3 regions of the Yersinia entomophaga genome follow, and region 1 is predicted to be linked to each of the others. Evidence: predicted binding sites of a transcription regulator. Region 1 holds the regulator's gene; each other region holds the start of a gene.

Region 1 (6,673 bases):
CGGGAGAACGGAGAGCCACCAGCATGTGGCTGCGTAATGAAGGCGGACACCAACGCACCCGCGAATCGCAGGGGCAACTGAGCAGCCTGACTAATCGCTATGTTGTGCAACTGGGAGGCGATATTGCCCAATGGAGTGATAATGCCTGGGGGCATTTCCGGTTGGGGATTATGGCTGGTTACGGCAACAGCAAAAGTAAAACCGAATCCCGAGTCTCCGGTTATAACGCTCGTTCCTCCATCGACGGCTATAGCACCGGTTTATACAGCACTTGGTATGCCAACAGCGAAGAAAAAAGCGGTTTGTATTTAGACAGTTGGGTCCAATATAGCTGGTTTAACAACAGTATTAGCGGGCAGGAACTGGCAACCGAAAGGTACAAATCCAAAGGTCTGACCGCATCAGTGGAAAGCGGTTATACCTTCAAGCTCGCGGGAAACATGGCCAGAAATGCCGCGTACTTTATTCAGCCCAAAGCACAAATGATCTGGATGGGCGTCAAAGCCGATGAACACAAAGAGGAAAACGGCAGCTATATATCCGGTGTCGGTCAGGGGAACATCCAAACCCGTCTGGGGGTGAAAGCCTTTATGAACGGCTACAGCGATTTGGATAAAGGTAACAATAGGATTTTCCAACCTTTTATCGAAGCCACCTGGCTCCACAATACCAAAAGCTTCGGTACGACCTTGGATAGCATGACGGTACAACAGAGTGGAACAGCCAATATTGGCGAGCTGAAATTGGGCGTTGAAGGTCACATCAGTGAAAAGCTTGGCCTGTGGGGGAATGTTGGCCAGCAGATAGGTGGACAGGGATATAGCGATACCGCCGTCATTTTAGGCGTCAAATATCAATTTTGATCCATGAGTCACTCATCAACATTCTGGTAATCAAACCAATATCGGTTGTTCAGTATAGAACTCTCTAATCAGCGGCAATAAAAATGGGTGGCCTTGGCCACCCATTTTTTACGTTCTAACTTATCAGATAATCGCGCGCTTATTCAGCCGCCTGATCTTCCTGTGAACGGTATTTGTCAGCGGTTTCTTTTAATAATTGCTGCAATTCGCCACGTTGATACATTTCGATCATAATGTCGCAGCCGCCGATTAACTCACCGTCGATCCACAGCTGTGGGAAAGTTGGCCAGTTAGCGTATTTTGGCATTTCAGCGCGAATATCCGGGTTTTGCAGGATATCCACATAGGCAAAACGTTCACCACAGGCAGACAGCGCCTGTACAGCCTGAGCGGAAAAACCGCAGCTAGGCAATTTAGGCGAGCCTTTCATGTACAGCAGGATTGGGTTCTCTGCTACCTGGCGCTGAATTTTTTCAATCGTTGTCATCTCTTGCTTCCTCAAGCCATATTATGGCTAACACTGACGTCATTGCGCTTAGCCGTAATAACAATCTATTTGTTGCGTTCAGGTTATTGTAACGACTGTGGCGCCCCGAATAAAACGCCATTTTTTGCAGGGTTTTATCACATCGCGCCTATCTGAATAGGCTCCGCTACATAAATACTCATTGAGAATAACATTTTTACTTCAGCAAATTCAGGAATATCTTTTATAGCCCCCGATTCCAGGATGAAAGCTAACACTATGACAAATGGTTATTTATGACGCATTAGCTGCATAAAAAGGCGGCAATTGACAAGCCATTAACGTTTTCTCACAAAATCTATTAGAATCATATAGCTCTCCGCTTTTTTATACGGCGAGTTTCAGCAATACTGTGAGTCTTCCATCATCCATTTCAGGGTCAAGGTTGGTAGCGTTATTATGCGTTTATTCTTCACGCTCTTTGTGCTGCTGTTTACCCAGCTATTTTTAAATCTGGCACATGCTTCGCCGCAGGCGCGCGTATCTGCCGACCAGAAAAAAAGCCATGTGAGTCAGGCTAGCCCTGACGATCGCAAAAAACGGAAAGTCGATAATAAAAGCAGCAGTAAGAAAGTTAAGCCAGTGACCCAAATTAAAAAGAAAGTTACGGCTAAAACCGCGGCTAAATCGACGACGGGTAAAGTAAGCAAAACCAAAACAACCGCCAACGCGAAAACCTTAACCCAAAAGAAAAGCGTTACGGCTAAAAAAAACGTTACCCGTAAAGAAACGAAAGTGGCTTATGGGCGACATCGAAATAGCACGAGCAAAAAAGCAGCGGCAGAATTACTCGCGAATAACAAACTAAAACTCAGTCCGGCACATAAAAAGCGCTATCAGCACGCCAAACAGACGGCGATGAGTAAGCTGATGAAACAAGTTGGGAAACCCTATCGCTGGGGGGGATCTTCGCCGAATACCGGGTTTGACTGTAGCGGACTCATTTATTATGCCTACAAAGATGTGGTCAGAATAAAAATGCCGCGCACCGCGAATGAAATGTACCACCTGCGCGATGCCGCGCCGGTTAAACGCGCAGAGCTGGAAAGTGGCGATCTGGTGTTCTTCAATATTGCTAATCGCGGCGTCGCCGATCACGTTGGAGTTTATTTAGGCAACGGGAAATTTATCCAGTCTCCGCGTACCGGCGAAGAAATTCGCATCAGTATGTTAGATAACGATTACTGGCAAGGCCATTACGTTGGGGCGCGCCGCGTCGTGACCCCTAAAACTATTCGCTAAAACTATTTGCTAAACGTACTCGTTAAAATCATGCTCTCAAACTTTCGCTCCGCCGGTTTATTGGCCGTCGGAGCGTTTCTACCCGGCTCTCAGCCCCTGTGTTCCACCAATCGAATAACCCATCGCCAATCACTTTAACTCTGTGTGGTTAAACCTGGTTTTCCAGTGGGAAATTGATAATATTGATACCCATAACAACTATATGACAATTATTTATCCGCTCGTCGCCACCGGGATCGCCCTGGCGCATCCGGTGATTTGATGGGCAAACACCCTGAGTCATCCCGAAAGGAGAAAGCAATGTCTTTTGAATTACCTGCACTGCCTTATGCAAAGAACGCCCTTGAGCCTCATATCTCGGCAGAAACGCTGGATTATCACTACGGCAAGCACCACAACACCTACGTGGTAAACCTGAATAATTTGATTAAAGATACCGAGTTTGCTGGTCAATCGCTGGAAGAGATCGTAAAAACCTCCACTGGCGGTATCTTCAATAACGCCGCTCAAGTATGGAATCACACCTTCTACTGGAACTGCCTGGCGCCAAACGCCGGTGGCGAACCGAAGGGCGCAGTAGCCGAAGCGATCGCCGCATCTTTTGGGTCTTTCGCGGAGTTCAAACAACAGTTTACCGATGCTGCCGTGAAAAACTTTGGCGCGGGTTGGACCTGGCTGGTGAAAAAACCGGACGGCTCGCTGGCGATCGTGAGCACTTCTAATGCAGCAACGCCGCTAACCACTTCGGATAAACCATTGCTGACTGTCGATGTGTGGGAGCACGCTTACTATATCGATTACCGCAATGCGCGGCCGACTTATCTGGAAAACTTCTGGGCGCTGGTTAACTGGGCGTTCGTAGAGAAAAATCTGGCCTGATTAGCTGGCTAATATCAAGGGCGGATAACGGCTCCGCCCTTCTCGCTCAAAATCTGTACAGCTCTAAAACAGTCAGGGTTTAGTTCATTACCGCTGTAAAGCTAAAGATCATAATCACTGCCAACGAACCAATAGTAGTAATCAATGACATTTTCAGATCAGTATCCATATAAACTCCTCAGTCGGTTAATTTGGGTGGATAAAGGCACATAGTTAGTGTGTAAAACGATTTTCCCACAGTTCGAGAATAAAATCTTGTTATCATTACTCACTTTATAACGTTGATTAGATCTTTCACTTTTTCTTTAAATCGGCCAAAATCCGCAGTTCATTACTGCGTACCGACCAATAACGCCTAAAAACCCCTTTCAGACTAGCGCGCTGACGAAAATAACCAGCGGAACTGATGATATCTGTCTGAAAGGGTTCGAACAACGCAGGCAAACGATTAACATAATACTTACCTGCTGTAACAGGTCAGTTTAGGAGTCATTCTTTTTATGGCAACGATTAAAGATGTGGCCAAACGCGCGGGCGTTTCCACCACCACCGTTTCGCACGTCATCAATAAAACACGTTTCGTCGCCGAAGACACCAAGGCCGCCGTGTGGGCCGCCATTAAAGAGCTGCACTATTCGCCCAGTGCCGTCGCACGAAGCCTGAAAGTCAATCACACTAAATCGATTGGTTTGCTAGCCACTTCCAGCGAAGCACCCTATTTTGCGGAAGTGATCGAAGCGGTAGAAAATAGCTGCTATAGCAAAGGCTATACGCTGATTTTGTGTAACTCTCATAATAATCTGGATAAGCAGAAAGCGTATCTGGCTATGCTGGCGCAAAAACGCGTCGACGGTTTGCTGGTAATGTGTTCCGAGTATCCAGAGCAACTGTTGGGCATGCTGGAAGATTATCGCAATATTCCGATGGTAGTCATGGATTGGGGCACCGCGCGCGGCGATTTTACCGACTCCATTATTGATAATGCCTTTGAAGGCGGTTATTTGGCTGGCCGTTATCTGATTGAACGCGGTCATCGCGATATTGGAGCCATTCCGGGGCAACTGGCTCGCAATACTGGCGGTGGGCGTCATCAGGGCTTTATCAAAGCGTTGGAAGAAGCCAATATTAAACTGCGTGATGAATGGGTGGTTCAAGGGGATTTTGAACCGGAATCCGGTTATAAAGCCATGCATCAAATCCTAACGCAGAAACATCGCCCAACCGCGGTATTCTGCGGCGGCGATATTATGGCTATGGGCGCTATTTGTGCTGCCGATGAATTAGGTTTACGCGTTCCGCAGGATATTTCGGTGATCGGATATGACAATGTGCGAAATGCGCGCTATTTCTCACCGGCACTGACCACTATTCATCAGCCAAAAGAACGTTTGGGCGAAAGCGCCTTTGCAATGTTGCTGGATCGCATTGTCAGCAAACGTGAAGATCCCCAAACCATTGAAGTACATCCAAAACTGGTTGAACGCCGTTCTGTTGCTGATGGTCCTTTCCGCGATTATCGTCGTTAAAACCGCTGTGGGAAGCCGTTTAGCCCGTTGAAACGGCTTCCCGCGTGTTTTCTACACCGTCCCCCGCTCGCAGCCATTCGGCATTCAGCGTTTCCGTATCCCCAAGGTACTCCAGCAGCCACGCCATAGCGGGCGAATGGTTGTTTTGCTCCCAGCTCAGGCAGCAAGGGCTATCTGGCAAGGGCTGAGCCAGCGTAATAATCACCAGTTTCCCCTGTTTGGCCAGCGGCTCGACGCGATGCGCCGGAACCATACCAATACATAAACCGTCACACAGACAGTCAATGCCCGTTTGCCAATCCGGTGCCACCAGCCGTCGCTGGTTGTCCAGCGTCCAGGTATCGCGCTTCGGCAGATTACGGGCAGTGTCCTCAATGCAGAGCGAAGGGTAAGGCCGCAGCTGATCGTCGGTCAAAGGGCCGCTCTGAGATGCCAGCGGATGAGTGGCACTGACCACGCAGTGCCAGTTCATAAACCCCATATCACGGAAGGTAAAGCGCCCACCGACTGGCACCGCACGCGTCGCACCAATAGCCACATCGGCACGACCATCCGCCAGCGCATCCCACACGCCGTTGAATACCTCAAAATGCACCCGCAGTTCGATATCGGGGAAATGACGATAAAAATCCAGCACCAACTGACGGCTGCGTAACGGCTTCACAATAATGTCGATAGCAATATCCAGATGGCCGCGCCAACCGTTAGCGACCTGCTGACATTGACGACGCGTATCAATCATTTTTTTGATAACAGTTCGCGCTTCTTTAATAAACAGCGCTCCCGCTGCCGTCAGTTCCACATCGCGGTGTCGTCGTTCAAACAGTGGCACTGCCAGCCATGTCTCGAGTTGTCTGACCGTATAGCTGACGGCAGAAGGCACGCGATGCAGTTCTTGTGCAGCAGCGCTAAAACTACCGGTTCTGGCAACCGCATCAACCACTTCCAATGAATATTCCGACCACATTGCCTTGCCTTCAATTATTTTCACACCAGTATGCAAATATTACCGTTTCACAGGGGAATAGCCAGCCGGATAGAATGCCCCCCGCATTAATTCTCCTGCAAAGATAACCTGCTTTCGGATTGTAGCCAGGCGGCAACGCCGCGAATCCCAAGGAACCGAGCCACTAAGTGACTGGGGTGAGCGAAGGTAGCCAACACCGCTGCGGTTCGAAAGATAACGGGTATACAGATAAACGAGATAAATAACGAAAATGAAAACATCCACTAGCTTTATGTTCTACCTCGCCGGTCTGAGCATGTTGGGATACCTTGCCACGGATATGTACTTACCCGCTTTTGGCGCCATGCAACAAGATTTGCAGGCTTCGGCTGGCTCGATCAGCGCCAGTTTGAGCATTTTTCTCGCCGGATTTGCCATTGCACAATTAGTCTGGGGACCTTTATCCGATAAATTGGGGCGGAAACCTGTGTTGTTGCTCGGTTTAAGTCTGTTTGCCTTCGGCTGTTTGGGAATGGTTTGGGTGCAAACGCCGGTACAACTGTTAGCATTACGTCTGGTTCAGGCCGTGGGAGTTTGTTCCGCTGCGGTGACCTGGCAAGCGCTGGTGATTGACCGTTATCGCGATGGCAAGGCCAATCGGGTCTTTGCCACTATTATGCCTTTGGTCGCC
Region 2 (6,673 bases), 690 kb from region 1:
GTTAGTTTTTATCGCGGCATTGAACGTATGTCACGAACTGGCTCAGGAAAGATTGAAAACGCGTGACTATGCATCCAATATGGAGCAACGTATTAGGATGTTACAACAGACCATTGAACAAGCGTTGCTTGAACAGGGTCGCATCTCTGAACGTCAGGATGCACAATTTGAATAAATCGTTGTTGAATGATAGATTCGACAGTGAGTAAAGAATTTCTCTGAGGTGTTCGCCAGCGGGCCAGTCCCCTGAGCCGATATTTAATACCAACAGAATGTTGTGATCCGTAACCGGTGAGCATGCTCGGTCCGCCGAGAAGCCTTAAGGTAGCGACACTGCGTTCACCTTGAACCAAGGGTTCAAGGGTTACAGCCTGCGGCGGCATCTCGGAGATCCCTTTATCAATCATGATGTTGTGAGATCATGGTTATTCGATAAGTTCGATTCAATACAGGCAGCCTATGCCTTTCGATCCCCAGCACGGTCCTTTACGGCAACAAATCAGAAACGACATCCGCCAACGGCGACGCTTGTTAACTCCGGAACAACAATACAATTCTGCCCGGCTCGCCAGCCAACAAATCCAGCGTCATCCCCGAATTCAGCAAGCTCGCAGCATTGCGCTATTTCTCTCTTTCGACGGTGAACTCAATACCCAACCTATTATTCAGTTGCTCTGGCAGCAGAAAAAACAGGTGTATCTTCCGGTTTTACACCCGTTCAGCCGCGGCAATTTATTGTTTTTACGCTACGCGCCGGAAACGCCGTTAGTACTGAATCGGCTAAAAATTCGTGAGCCACAGTTGGATGTTAAAGAGGTTTTGCCACTTTCTGAGTTGGATATCATCATTACGCCACTGGTGGCGTTTGATCGTCACGGACAACGTTTAGGAATGGGCGGCGGATTTTACGATAGAACTTTACAATACTGGCAACACAATGGCCCCTACCCTATCGGGCTAGCTCATGACTGCCAGTTAGTGGACGATTTACCCGTGGAACACTGGGATATTCCGCTGCCGGAAATTATTACGCCATCTCAGGTATGGCGCTGGTAGTGACTGAATTATTTAAAATTTATCGGCATCTGCTGATACCGATAAATTGAATAAACCGCCATTTCATCCAATAGACTTCGCCTCTACGACGCAAAAGATGAAGGGTATCGATGGTTAGTAGAGCAAACGGGCGCGAATAGTCCCCGGAATCGCCTTCATTAATTGCAGAGCCGTTTCAGCCCTATCGGTGCCCTGAGTTTCCACATCGATCACCACATAACCAATTTCCGAGCTGGTTTGCAGGTACTGCGCTGCAATGTTGATTCCCTGCTCGGCAAAAATCTGGTTAATGCTGGTCAGAATACCCGGACGGTTTTCATGAATATGTAGCAAACGGCTGGCATTGTCACCGTGAGCAGGCAGGGAAACCTCTGGGAAATTAACCGCCGAAAGCGTGGAGCCGTTATCGGAATACTTAGCCAGTTTCCCCGCCACTTCATCGCCGATATTCTCTTGCGCTTCTTGCGTTGAGCCGCCGATATGCGGAGTCAGCAGCACGTTATCAAATTCACACAGCGGTGAATTAAACGGATCGCTGTTGGTTGCAGGTTCGGTCGGGAATACATCTATTGCCGCACCGGCAATATGATTGCTAGCCAAGGCATCACACAGCGCTGGAATATCGACCACGGTGCCGCGAGAAGCGTTGATCAGCAGCGCGCCGGGCTTCATTAGCGCTAATTGCTCTGCGCCCATCATATTGCGGGTCGAGCGAGTTTCCGGCACGTGCAGGCTGACCACATCGCTCATGTTCAGCAAATCAGAAAGATGGCGAACCTGTTGAGCATTGCCCAGCGGCAGCTTGTTTTCGATATCATAGAAAAAGACTTTCATACCCAGGCTTTCGGCCAGAATACCAAGCTGGGTACCGATATGACCGTAACCAATGATACCCAGTTTTTTGCCACGCGCTTCATAGGAGCCAGCGGCCAGTTTGTGCCATTCGCCGCGGTGGGCTTTGGCGTTAGCCGCAGGAATGCCACGGAACATGAGCAACAGCTCGCCTAACACCATTTCAGCGACGGAGCGGGTGTTGGAGAACGGCGCATTGAATACCGGAATGCCGCGTTTGGTCGCCGCGTTTAAATCAACCTGATTAGTGCCGATACAGAAACAGCCAACCGCGACCAATTTCTCTGCCGCAGCAAAAACTTCTTCCGTCAGATGAGTACGCGATCTTAAACCGATAAAGTGAGCATCACGAATCGATTCTTTCAATGATTCTGTGTCTAAGGCACCTTTATGGTATTCGATATTGCTATATCCGGCCGCACGAAGATTATCAACCGTGCTTTGGTGAACCCCTTCTACTAACAGAAACTTAATTCTGTCTTTTTCCAGTGATACTTTTGCCATTTCCCCAACCCTATTTTCAGACTTCAGATGCGGCTGCCTTTGTCTATGAATCTGGCTAGCACCCAGTCAACATAACAAATATTACGGCGGCATCAATACAAACGATTGCCTGGGGTTCAGCACAAATTTCACTCAGGCAGGAGTTTTGCGGAAGAAAACACTGTGTAACAGCAAGTTAACGGCAGGTTAATGGAATAGAGAACATCAATGTGACATATGTCACTAAATTTAACCTTTTTAAGAAAAGATGATTAATCGCAAAAAATACTCGGGATAACGCGAAAACGTCATCCCGATGACCTATTTTAACCAGTAAGGCTTATTGAGCAGTGATTGTTTTCACGCCATCTGCGGTACCGACCAAAGCCACGTCTGCACCACGGTTAGCAAACAGACCCACGGTGACCACGCCAGCAATACCGTTGATTTTATTTTCTAACGCAATGGCATCCAGAATATCCAGATTATGTACGTCCAAGATTACGTTGCCATTATCCGTCACAACATTCTGGCGATATTCCGGCAAGCCGCCCAGTTTGACCAACTCGCGCGCCACGTAAGAACGAGCCATTGGAATCACTTCAACCGGTAAGGGGAATTTCCCCAACACATCAACCTGTTTAGACGCATCTACGATACAGATAAATTTACGCGCAATAGCTGCAATGATTTTTTCGCGGGTCAGCGCCGCGCCACCGCCTTTAATCATCTGCATATGGCCGTTGATTTCATCCGCACCGTCAACGTAGATGTCCAGGTCGTCAACTTCATTACTATCAAAAACGTGGATGCCCAGACTTTTCAGTTTTGCCGTTGAAGCGTCAGAACTGGAAACTGCACCTTTAATCTGATGTTTAATCGAGCCTAAGGCATCGATAAAATGTGCCGCAGTTGAGCCGGTGCCGACGCCAACGATGGTGTCTGGTTTGACATAATCCAATGCTGCCCAACCCACTGCTTTTTTAAGTTCGTCCTGAGTCATGGTCATTTCACTGCCTATTAATAATATGAAAACCTGTCGCTATTATAGAACATGCGGGAGGGAAATCTCGCCAATTAAGCCTGACTCAGATGGTATTAATCCACTCTGGATCACAGATATGTTCCCGCACAACCGCTGAATTTCCGTTGATTTTTGCCGCAGCAAAATAGATAAACTGTGGCATAGTGCCTTATTAAACTTATTTTGGAGAGATTACTCCGATGAAACGCCCAGACTACCGAACGCTGCAAGCGCTGGACGCGGTGATCCGTGAACGCGGCTTTGAGCGCGCGGCACAAAAACTTTGCATCACCCAATCGGCGGTATCTCAACGTATTAAACAGTTGGAAAACCTGTTCGGTCAGCCATTATTAGTACGTACCGTGCCTCCACGCCCAACGGAGCAGGGGCAGCGTCTGCTGGCGCTCTTGCATCAGGTTGAATTGCTGGAAGAAGAATGGCTGGGTAACGACAACACCGTGGATACGCCGCTGCTACTGTCTCTGGCGGTTAACGCCGACAGCTTGGCAACCTGGTTGCTTCCTGCGCTAAAACCGGTACTGGCGGATTCGCCTATTCGATTGAATTTACAGGTAGAAGATGAAACCCGAACGCAGGAACGTCTGCGTCGCGGCGAAGTCGTTGGCGCTGTGAGTATCCAACCGCAGCCTTTACCAAGCTGTCTGGTGGATCAATTGGGTGCGCTGGATTACCTGTTCGTTGCCTCAAAAAGCTTTGCCGAGCGTTACTTCCCCAACGGCGTGACTCGTCCGGCGTTACTCAAAGCACCAGCGGTCGCCTTTGACCATCTGGACGATATGCATCAGGCATTTTTACAGCAGAATTTTGATTTATCGCCGGGTAGCGTCCCTTGCCACATCGTTAATTCTTCGGAAGCCTTTGTACAACTGGCGCGCCAAGGCACCACCTGTTGTATGATTCCGCACTTGCAGATTGAGAAAGAGCTGGAGTCGGGAGAGCTTATCGATCTGACGCCGGGATTATTACAGCGCCGGATGCTGTACTGGCATCGCTTTGCGCCAGAAAGCCGGACAATGCGAAAAGTGACTGACGCCCTGTTATCACATGGGCGTCAGGTATTACGGCAGGATTAGTTTCGCGGTTTTATTTCGCCGGATTCAGTTGGAATACCACGTCGACCTGATCGTCAAAGTGAATGGTCTGCTGCTCATAAGTTTGGGCAGCATCGCTTGCCATGCCCGCTTCCGGACTTTTATACATGCGCGCTACCGGCATGGGCTGGTAGTTGGCCACGCGATAACGAATACTGTACACCGGCCCCAGAGTAGCTTTAAAGCCCTGAGCTAGAGAACCGGCCTGAGAAATCGCGTTATCGATGGCTTTCTTACGCGCCTGCTCACGGTAAGTCTCTGGATTCGCTACCCCTAATTCAACGGCGCGAATTTCATTCAAACCCGATTTGAGCGCGCCGTCCAGCAACTCGTTCAGTTTATCCAACTGACGTAGAGTAACCTGAACCTGGCGCACCGCCCGGTAACCTTTCAGTACTGCTTCGCCGGTTTTCTTGTAGTCGTATTCCGGCTGAGTACGCAAATTTGCCGCATTGATATCTTTCTTCTCAATACCATTTTTCTTCAGAAAATCAAAATATTGAGCCACACGAGTATCAACCTGTTTCTTCGCTTCTGCGGCGTCTTTGGCGGTTACGCTAACTTCAATCGCCAAAGTGGCAATATCCGGCGTAGCGTCAACGCTGGCGGTTCCTGAAGTCACAACGTGCGGCCCTTCCGGCAGCTCAGCGGCCTGCGAAGCCAAAGGTAACGTTCCTAATCCCATCATTGCGGCCAAAGCCAAGGTCTTTAACTTCACGGTGCCTCCTAAAAATATGCCGATACGAAAAATCGCTGCGAAGCACGGTTTATCAGTCAATTACACCTAAGAGCAAGCTTCTTTTCAGTTAATTACTCTTACTGACGACCGGAATCATGCACAATTATTTTGTCGCTTAGTTAATTCAGTAACCTAACAAAGCTAGCACATCTTTTGCCATGAAGAATTCAGAATAGTGATAAAAAATCAAAAACTCAGGCCTTGTTTAGCCAACTGAAAGGCAATAAACCACATCACACCGCCGACTAACAAATTGATCCCTCTTTGCGCCGCTGGGCGATTGAGCCAGGGAGCCAGCCACGCGGCCAGCAACGCCAAGGCAAAAAACCAACTGATAGAGGCACTGACCGCTCCTAAAGCGAACCATGGTCTGACATCTGGCAATAACTGACCGCCCAGACTGCCCAGCACCACAAAGGTATCCAGATAAACATGCGGATTGAGCCAGGTTACGGCCAGCAGAGTAACGATGATTTTCCAGCGATTTTTCACACTGCTGCCTTCAATCGTATCCTGAATATCTCCACGCCATGCAGCGCACAGCGCTCCCCAGCCATACCACAACAGGAAAGCCACGCCGCCCCAAGTTACCAGTGCCAAAAGCAGCGGCGATTGGTTGAGTAAGGCACTACCACCGAAAATACCACCACAAATCAGGATGATATCGCTCAGCGCGCAGAGCGCAGCGCTCATAATGTGGTGCTGGCGCTTAATTCCCTGATTCATCACAAAAGCATTTTGCGGCCCCAGCGGTAAAATCATCGCGGCGCTTAAAGCAAAACCCTGAAGAAAAATGGCTAACATGTTGTTCCCTTTAGATAATATCCGCTAATGTGCGAACCGATTGCGAGCATATTACGGCGAGATAGTCATCAGAGGAAATGGATATTTCTTATCCATGATAAGACGTGCTAATAATCAACGCGGAAATAAATAAGATAATTGACGTTAAGAAGTTAAGAAGTTAAGAAGTTAAGAAGTTAAAAATAAGCCGCCCAATAAAAAACGGGCCATTCGGCCCGCTGAGAAGCATTTATTGCCAGAAACCGCACAATTACTCCGCCGCTTTTTTCTCTACCTGATGCAGATGCACATCCATTTGCGGGAAAGGAATACCGATATTATGGGCATCCAAAGCGCGTTTGAAGTTCTCCAGCAGATCCCAATAAACCTCCAATGCATCGCCATTGGTGGTCCAAACGCGAACGGTGAAATTCAGGGAAGAAGCGGCCATTTCGTTTAAACGAACGATCACGCCTTTATCATGCAGGATACGCTTATCCCCAGCGATAATATCGCCCAGCACTTTTTTAACTACGTCGATATCAGCGTCATAAGCCACGCCAACGGTAATATCGGTGCGGCGATTAGGTTCTCGGCTGGTATTAATGATGTTGTTGGCAATAA
Region 3 (6,673 bases), 1.7 Mb from region 1:
TCAATACGTACGATTTCCAGCACGTCTTCCAGCGTCACTGACTCGAAGTACAGACGGTCAGAGGTATCGTAATCCGTGGAAACCGTTTCAGGGTTACAGTTCACCATGATGGTTTCGTAACCGTCTTCACGCAGCGCCAGCGAGGCGTGAACGCAACAATAATCGAATTCAATCCCCTGACCGATACGGTTAGGACCACCGCCCAACACCATGATTTTCGGACGATCGCTGGTTGGGTTAGATTCGCACTCTTCCTCATAGGTTGAGTACATATAGGCTGTATCAGTAGAGAATTCTGCCGCACAGGTATCCACACGTTTGTAAACCGGATGCAGGTCAAATTTGTAGCGTAGCTTGCGCACTTCGCTTTCGGCTACGCCAACCAGTTTAGCCAGACGCGCATCAGCAAAACCTTTACGCTTCAACTGGCGCAGGAATTCATAATTCAAGCCGTTGATACCGCATTCAGCTACTTTCTCTTCCAGACGAACCAGTTCTTCAATCTGCACCAGGAACCAGCGGTCAACGTTGGTCAGGTTGAAAACGCCGTCTACGGACATACCGGCGCGGAACGCATCGGCGATGTACCAGATACGCTCTGCGCCAGCGTCTTTCAGCTCGCGGCGAATCTTGGTCAGCGCTTCCGGATCGTCCAGGCTGACTTTTGGATCAAAGCCGGTCGCGCCAACTTCCAGACCACGTAAGGCTTTCTGCAAGGATTCTTGCTGAGTACGGCCAATCGCCATCACTTCGCCGACCGATTTCATTTGGGTCGTCAGGCGGTCGTTGGCACCGGCAAATTTCTCGAAATTAAAGCGAGGGATTTTGGTCACAACGTAATCGATGGAGGGCTCAAATGACGCCGGAGTACGGCCACCGGTGATATCGTTGGTCAGTTCATCCAGCGTGTAACCTACCGCCAGCTTGGCGGCAATCTTGGCAATCGGGAAACCAGTTGCTTTGGATGCCAGCGCCGAAGAGCGGGATACGCGCGGGTTCATCTCAATAACAATCAGACGGCCAGTTTTTGGGTTAACCGAGAACTGAACGTTGGAGCCGCCGGTTTCCACGCCGATTTCACGCAGTACCGCCATCGAGGCGTTACGCATGATTTGATATTCTTTATCCGTCAGAGTCTGCGCTGGCGCAACGGTGATGGAGTCACCGGTGTGGATCCCCATAGCGTCGAAGTTTTCGATGGAACAGACGATGATGCAGTTGTCGTTTTTATCACGCACCACTTCCATCTCGTACTCTTTCCAGCCGATCAGAGATTCGTCAATCAACAGTTCTTTAGTTGGAGACAAATCCAGACCGCGCTCGCAGATTTCTTCGAACTCTTCACGGTTGTAGGCAATACCGCCGCCGGTGCCTCCCATGGTGAAGGACGGACGAATGATGCAAGGGAAACCCACGTCAGCCGCAACGGCCAGCGCTTCTTCCATATTGTGAGCGATGCCGGAGCGCGCCGTATCCAGACCGATTTTCTTCATCGCGATATCAAAGCGACGGCGGTCTTCTGCTTTATCAATGGCGTCGGCGGTGGCACCAATCATGGTCACGCCAAACTCGGCCAGCACGCCCTGACGTTCCAGTTCCAACGCACAGTTCAGCGCGGTTTGGCCGCCCATGGTTGGTAATACTGCGTCTGGACGTTCTTTTTCAATGATTTTGCGAACCACTTCCCAGTGAATCGGCTCGATGTAGGTCGCATCGGCCATTTCCGGATCGGTCATGATGGTTGCCGGGTTGGAGTTCACCAAAATAACCCGATAACCTTCTTCACGCAGGGCTTTACAGGCTTGAGCACCTGAATAATCGAACTCACAGGCCTGTCCGATAACAATCGGGCCAGCGCCGAGAATCAGGATGCTTTTTATATCTGTACGTTTTGGCATGGTCTTAGCTCCTGATTACTTGCTATTAGTGCTTGCTGATGATGATGCGCGGTAGGCTTCAATCAGTTCGATAAAGTGGTCAAACAGCGGAGCGGCATCATGTGGCCCCGGGCTCGCTTCAGGGTGCCCCTGGAAGCTGAACGCTGCTTTATCAGTACGATGGATACCTTGCAGAGAACCATCGAATAACGAAGTGTGGGTTGTACGTAAAGTGGCAGGTAATGAGGTTTCATCCACCGCGAAGCCGTGGTTTTGTGCGGTAATCATCACGCAGTTGCCATCCAAATCTTTCACCGGATGGTTGCCGCCGTGGTGGCCAAACTTCATTTTTACCGTTTTTGCGCCGCTGGCCAGTGCCAGCAGTTGGTGACCTAAACAGATTCCAAAGACTGGAATATCGGTTTCGAGAAAACGTTTAATCGCGGTAATGGCGTAGTCGCAGGGTTCCGGATCGCCCGGGCCGTTGGACAGGAAGATCCCGTCTGGATTCAGCTTCAGCACGTCTTCCGCCGGAGTCTGCGCTGGAACAACCGTCAGACGGCAGCCACGATCCACCAGCATACGCAGAATATTACGCTTTACGCCATAATCGTAAGCCACTACATGGAAAGGTAATTCTTCAGCTTTTTTCGCCGCCGGTAGTTCGCCTTCCAGCGTCCAGCTCCCCTGCAGCCAGGTGTAAGCTTCTTTGGTCGTGACCTCTTTTGCTAAATCCATCCCTTTCAGACCGGGGAAAGCTTTAGCTTTTTCCAGTGCCACAGCCGCATCCGTCAGGTCGCCAGCGATGATGCAACCGTTCTGAGCGCCTTTCTCACGCAGTAAACGAGTCAGCTTACGGGTATCGATATCTGCAATCGCAACGATGTTGCGGCGTTTGAGATATTCGGATAAGCCTTCTTCATTACGGTAGTTGCTGGCAATCAGTGGCAGGTCGCGGATAACAAGACCTTGGGCGTGTACTGCGGAGGATTCTTCATCGGCGGCGTTGGTGCCGACATTGCCGATATGGGGATAAGTAAGAGTAACGATCTGGCGGGAATAGGAAGGATCAGTGAGGATTTCTTGATAACCGGTCATCGACGTATTGAAGACCACTTCCCCCACTGCCGAACCTTCTGCCCCGATGGCCCGACCGTGAAATTGGGTTCCGTCTTCGAGAACCAATAGCGCTGACTTAATCAAAACACCCTCCAAGGAATAAACAGTCACATTATCTGCATATTAATTCAGAATTAACGATCTAAATCAATGCAAAAACCGCCCTCAAAGCTAATTTTTGGCAAATTGGGCGCATTTTAATGATGAGCTAGGCTCTTGTCTAGCCAAAGTACCATTTTTTCTTTGTTTTTTGCCCATCTCGCCAAAATAGTGGGTTTATGGCGGCAAAAATACAAACTAAGTTAACATAGTAAACGGTTGCGAGGGTGATAGAGTGAATTTTAACGTATTCGGAGAGAGAAAAGGCAAATTGGCAATGATAGGAGTCGTAAAATTTCAATAAAACGCTGAAAAACACATTAAAAAACACAAAAACAGCCATCTAATAATAAAATAACCACTTAACACTTAAAATAACAAAATAAAAAAGAGCGATAAAAATATCGCTCTACTATCAGATAGTTATGATAGGAATAACCACATCACAGCGGTACATTACATATTATAAATCGTTTAAACCCAAGACATCTCGCATATCAAACAATCCTTTATCCTGAGTTGATAGCCAGATTGCGGATTTAATTGCTCCATTAGCAAAAGTCATACGACTGGTCGCTTTATGGGTGATCTCAACCCGTTCGCCAATATCTGCAAACATCGCAGTATGCTCACCCACAATATCCCCCGCACGGACGGTAGCAAAACCGATAGTCCCTTCCTTACGCTCGCCGGTATAACCTTCGCGACTATAAACGGCGCAGTCTTTTAAATCGCGCCCTAACGTTTCCGCAATCGCTTCTCCCATCGCCAACGCAGTGCCCGAAGGCGCATCGACTTTATGGCGGTGGTGAGCTTCAATAATTTCGATATCGGCGTAGTCACCCATGACTTTAGCGGCCTTCTCTAACAGCTTAAGGACCAGATTGACGCCTACGCTAAAATTGGCCGCAAAAACAATCGCAATATCTGCCGCCGCGGCGCTAATCGCAGCTTTGCCAGCTTCATCAAAGCCAGTCGTACCAATAACCATACCTTTTCCGTGCTGGCGGCACAGAGCCAAATGCGCCAACGAGCCTTCTGGACGAGTAAAGTCCACAAGGATATCAAAGCTGTTTATTGCTTCGGCAACATCATCTGCCACCTTGATATTTAGCAACCCTATACCGGCCAGTTCGCCGGCATCAGTGCCTACCAGTGACGAACCTTTGCGCTCCAGCGCAGCACCCAGAGTTACTCCAGGAATTTGATGCACGGCCTGAATCAATTGTCGCCCCATACGGCCACCGGCACCGACAATAGCGACACGAATTGCTGAATCAGTCATAAATCCTCTTGTTGTTTTATATCAGCCCTGATCAGGGTTCAGATTAGCGGTCTGCCACTGAGTCTGCCAGACTATTTAAGCTGTATTAGAAAAAAATGATATCCGCTCATTTTTATCAGTGAAAGCACTTAATTACTCATCTATTGCAGGTAAAAAGCGCCGGCGCATCGGATAATCAGATGGAATTCTCTCAATTTCTGCATAACAAACCGAAAACGGGCAAATTTTCAGCGCTGCATCTTTACGCATATTCATGCATTTTCAAGGAGTAGCCAGAAGAAACTCATTTAACATTACTGTATCCAAACCGTTACCTTGGGTTTTCTTTTGCCATAAAAAAAGCAGCCCCAAGGCTGCTTTTTTATATTCGGCTAACTTAGTCGACCTGCTTTACGTTAACCCTAAGCTCTTTTGGCACTTCGAAAACAATATTCTCTTCCCTGCCACTCAGTTCAATTGAGTGACCCGCCCCCAGATCTTGCAGGCGAGCAATGACTTGCCGTACCAGAATATCCGGCGCTGAGGCTCCAGCAGTCACACCGATGCAGGAAACATTGTTCAGCCAAATTTCTTGTATATCATCAGCAGAGCCAATGAGATAAGCCGCTTTGCCCATCCGTTGTGCCAATTCGGCTAAACGGTTCGAGTTAGACGAGTTTTTCGAGCCGACGACCAAAACCACGTCCGCTTTATCCGCCAGATTGCGCACCGCTTCCTGTCGGTTAGTGGTAGCGTAGCAAATATCATCTTTACGCGGACCGATAATCTTAGGGAAGCGTTTATGCAGCGCATCTATCACTTCAGACGTATCATCAACCGACAAAGTGGTTTGCGTCATAAAGCACAGATTATCTTCGTTTTTTACTTCCAGCGTCCACACGTCCGCTGGCGATTCCACCAGATACATTCCCCCTTCCGGGTTACTGTATTGTCCCATGGTGCCTTCCACTTCCGGGTGGCCCGCATGTCCAATCAGAATCGCCTCTTTGCCCTTACGGCTGGCACGAGCCACTTCCATATGAACCTTGGTCACTAACGGACAGGTCGCATCAAACAGCATCGTCAACTGGCGCGAGCGGGCTTCTGCCCGAACGGCCTGGGAAACGCCATGGGCAGAAAATATCAGAATAGAGCCATCTGGCACTTCCGATATTTCCTCGATAAAGATGGCTCCGCGCTGGCGCAGGCTATCCACCACGTAGCGATTATGCACCACTTCATGACGAACATAGATCGGCGCGCCGTACATCTCCAACGCGCGTTCTACAATGCTGATAGCTCTATCGACTCCGGCGCAAAAGCCTCGTGGATTAGCCAGCAGTATTTGCATGAGATTCCTCCTGTTGAGGATCAATCTCCAGCACTTCTATATCAAAGCTGATAGATTGACCGGCCAACGGATGATTGAAATCAACGGTGACGGATTCTTCAGCCACTTCACGCACCACGCCCGGCATTTCACTGCCGTCTCGGGTGGTAAACAGCATGATAGTGCCCGCATCCGGCAAGCCGGTTTGAGCAAAATCACGTCGACTAAAGTATTGAATCAGATCCGGGTTTTCCAGACCGAACGCCGCTTCCGGTGGCAAAGTAAAGGCATGCTTGTCACCAATCTGTAGGCCAAGCAGCTCTTCTTCCAACTGATCGGATAAGCTGCCATCGCCTAAGCGAAATAGCGCAGGCTTACCGTGTGTGCGCGTGGATTCAGCCGTAGAGCCATCTTCCAGTTTCAGCGTAAAATGCACCAAAACGGCACTGTTATCCTGTACCCGGTCTGACATATTACTCACCTTTCTTTGGTGCGGCTTTTTCTGAAGGGCTTAAAAACCCTTCAAATACCACTAGCGCTGCACCGATACAAATAGCCGTGTCGGCCAGATTGAAGATCGGAAAATGCCAGTCATTAACGTAGAAATGAATAAAATCGATAACGACGCCATGTACCATACGATCAAATAAATTGCCTAAGGCACCGCCGATAATCAGCGCATAAGCACAGTTTATCAGACGTTGTTTGCCGCTGGAGCGGTACATCAGTACCGCCAGCGTCACCGATATACCGACGGCGATCAGCGCAAAGAACCAGCGCTGCCAGCCATCTTTATCCGCCAGGAAGCTAAACGCCGCCCCCGGATTTTGTGCATAGGTCATATTAAAGAAAGGGATCAGAGGGATCGACTCTCCCAACGCAAGGTGAGTCATCACCCACTGCTTGCTCCCCAAATCCAATGCCACCACCAATACCGCCAGCCACAGCCAGCGCAATCCGGTCGAACAAATCGGCTTACTCATT

What was found. The regulator PurR, encoded in region 1, represses purine synthesis genes. The targets are predictions, from matches to a motif close to CANGCAAACGTTTGCNTG.
Region 2: the regulator PurR is predicted to act here: its motif matches at 2,507-2,524, upstream of serA (phosphoglycerate dehydrogenase).
Region 3: the regulator PurR is predicted to act here: its motif matches at 3,304-3,321, upstream of carA (glutamine-hydrolyzing carbamoyl-phosphate synthase small subunit).

The regions. Positions count from the first base shown of each region.
Region 1 is NZ_CP010029.1:1,322,152-1,328,824, forward strand. It holds gene PL78_RS05920 (autotransporter outer membrane beta-barrel domain-containing protein) at 1-863, shown strand, start outside; gene PL78_RS05925 (Grx4 family monothiol glutaredoxin) at 1,003-1,350, opposite strand; gene PL78_RS05930 (C40 family peptidase) at 1,789-2,631, shown strand; gene sodB (superoxide dismutase [Fe]) at 2,932-3,510, shown strand; gene cydH (cytochrome bd-I oxidase subunit CydH) at 3,590-3,679, opposite strand; gene purR (HTH-type transcriptional repressor PurR) at 4,011-5,036, shown strand; gene punR (DNA-binding transcriptional activator PunR) at 5,056-6,003, opposite strand; gene punC (purine nucleoside transporter PunC) at 6,254-6,673, shown strand, end outside.
Region 2 is NZ_CP010029.1:2,010,350-2,017,022, forward strand. It holds gene zapA (cell division protein ZapA) at 1-175, shown strand, start outside; RNA gene ssrS (6S RNA) at 213-395, shown strand; gene PL78_RS09140 (5-formyltetrahydrofolate cyclo-ligase) at 460-1,056, shown strand; gene serA (phosphoglycerate dehydrogenase) at 1,171-2,412, opposite strand; gene rpiA (ribose-5-phosphate isomerase RpiA) at 2,732-3,394, opposite strand; gene PL78_RS09155 (LysR family transcriptional regulator ArgP) at 3,616-4,509, shown strand; gene PL78_RS09160 (oxidative stress defense protein) at 4,520-5,245, opposite strand; gene argO (arginine exporter ArgO) at 5,453-6,070, opposite strand; gene mscS (small-conductance mechanosensitive channel MscS) at 6,321-6,673, opposite strand, start outside.
Region 3 is NZ_CP010029.1:3,040,512-3,047,184, reverse strand. It holds gene carB (carbamoyl-phosphate synthase large subunit) at 1-1,898, opposite strand, end outside; gene carA (glutamine-hydrolyzing carbamoyl-phosphate synthase small subunit) at 1,914-3,080, opposite strand; gene dapB (4-hydroxy-tetrahydrodipicolinate reductase) at 3,559-4,380, opposite strand; gene ispH (4-hydroxy-3-methylbut-2-enyl diphosphate reductase) at 4,757-5,710, opposite strand; gene fkpB (FKBP-type peptidyl-prolyl cis-trans isomerase) at 5,691-6,161, opposite strand; gene lspA (signal peptidase II) at 6,163-6,672, opposite strand; gene ileS (isoleucine--tRNA ligase) at 6,672-6,673, opposite strand, start outside.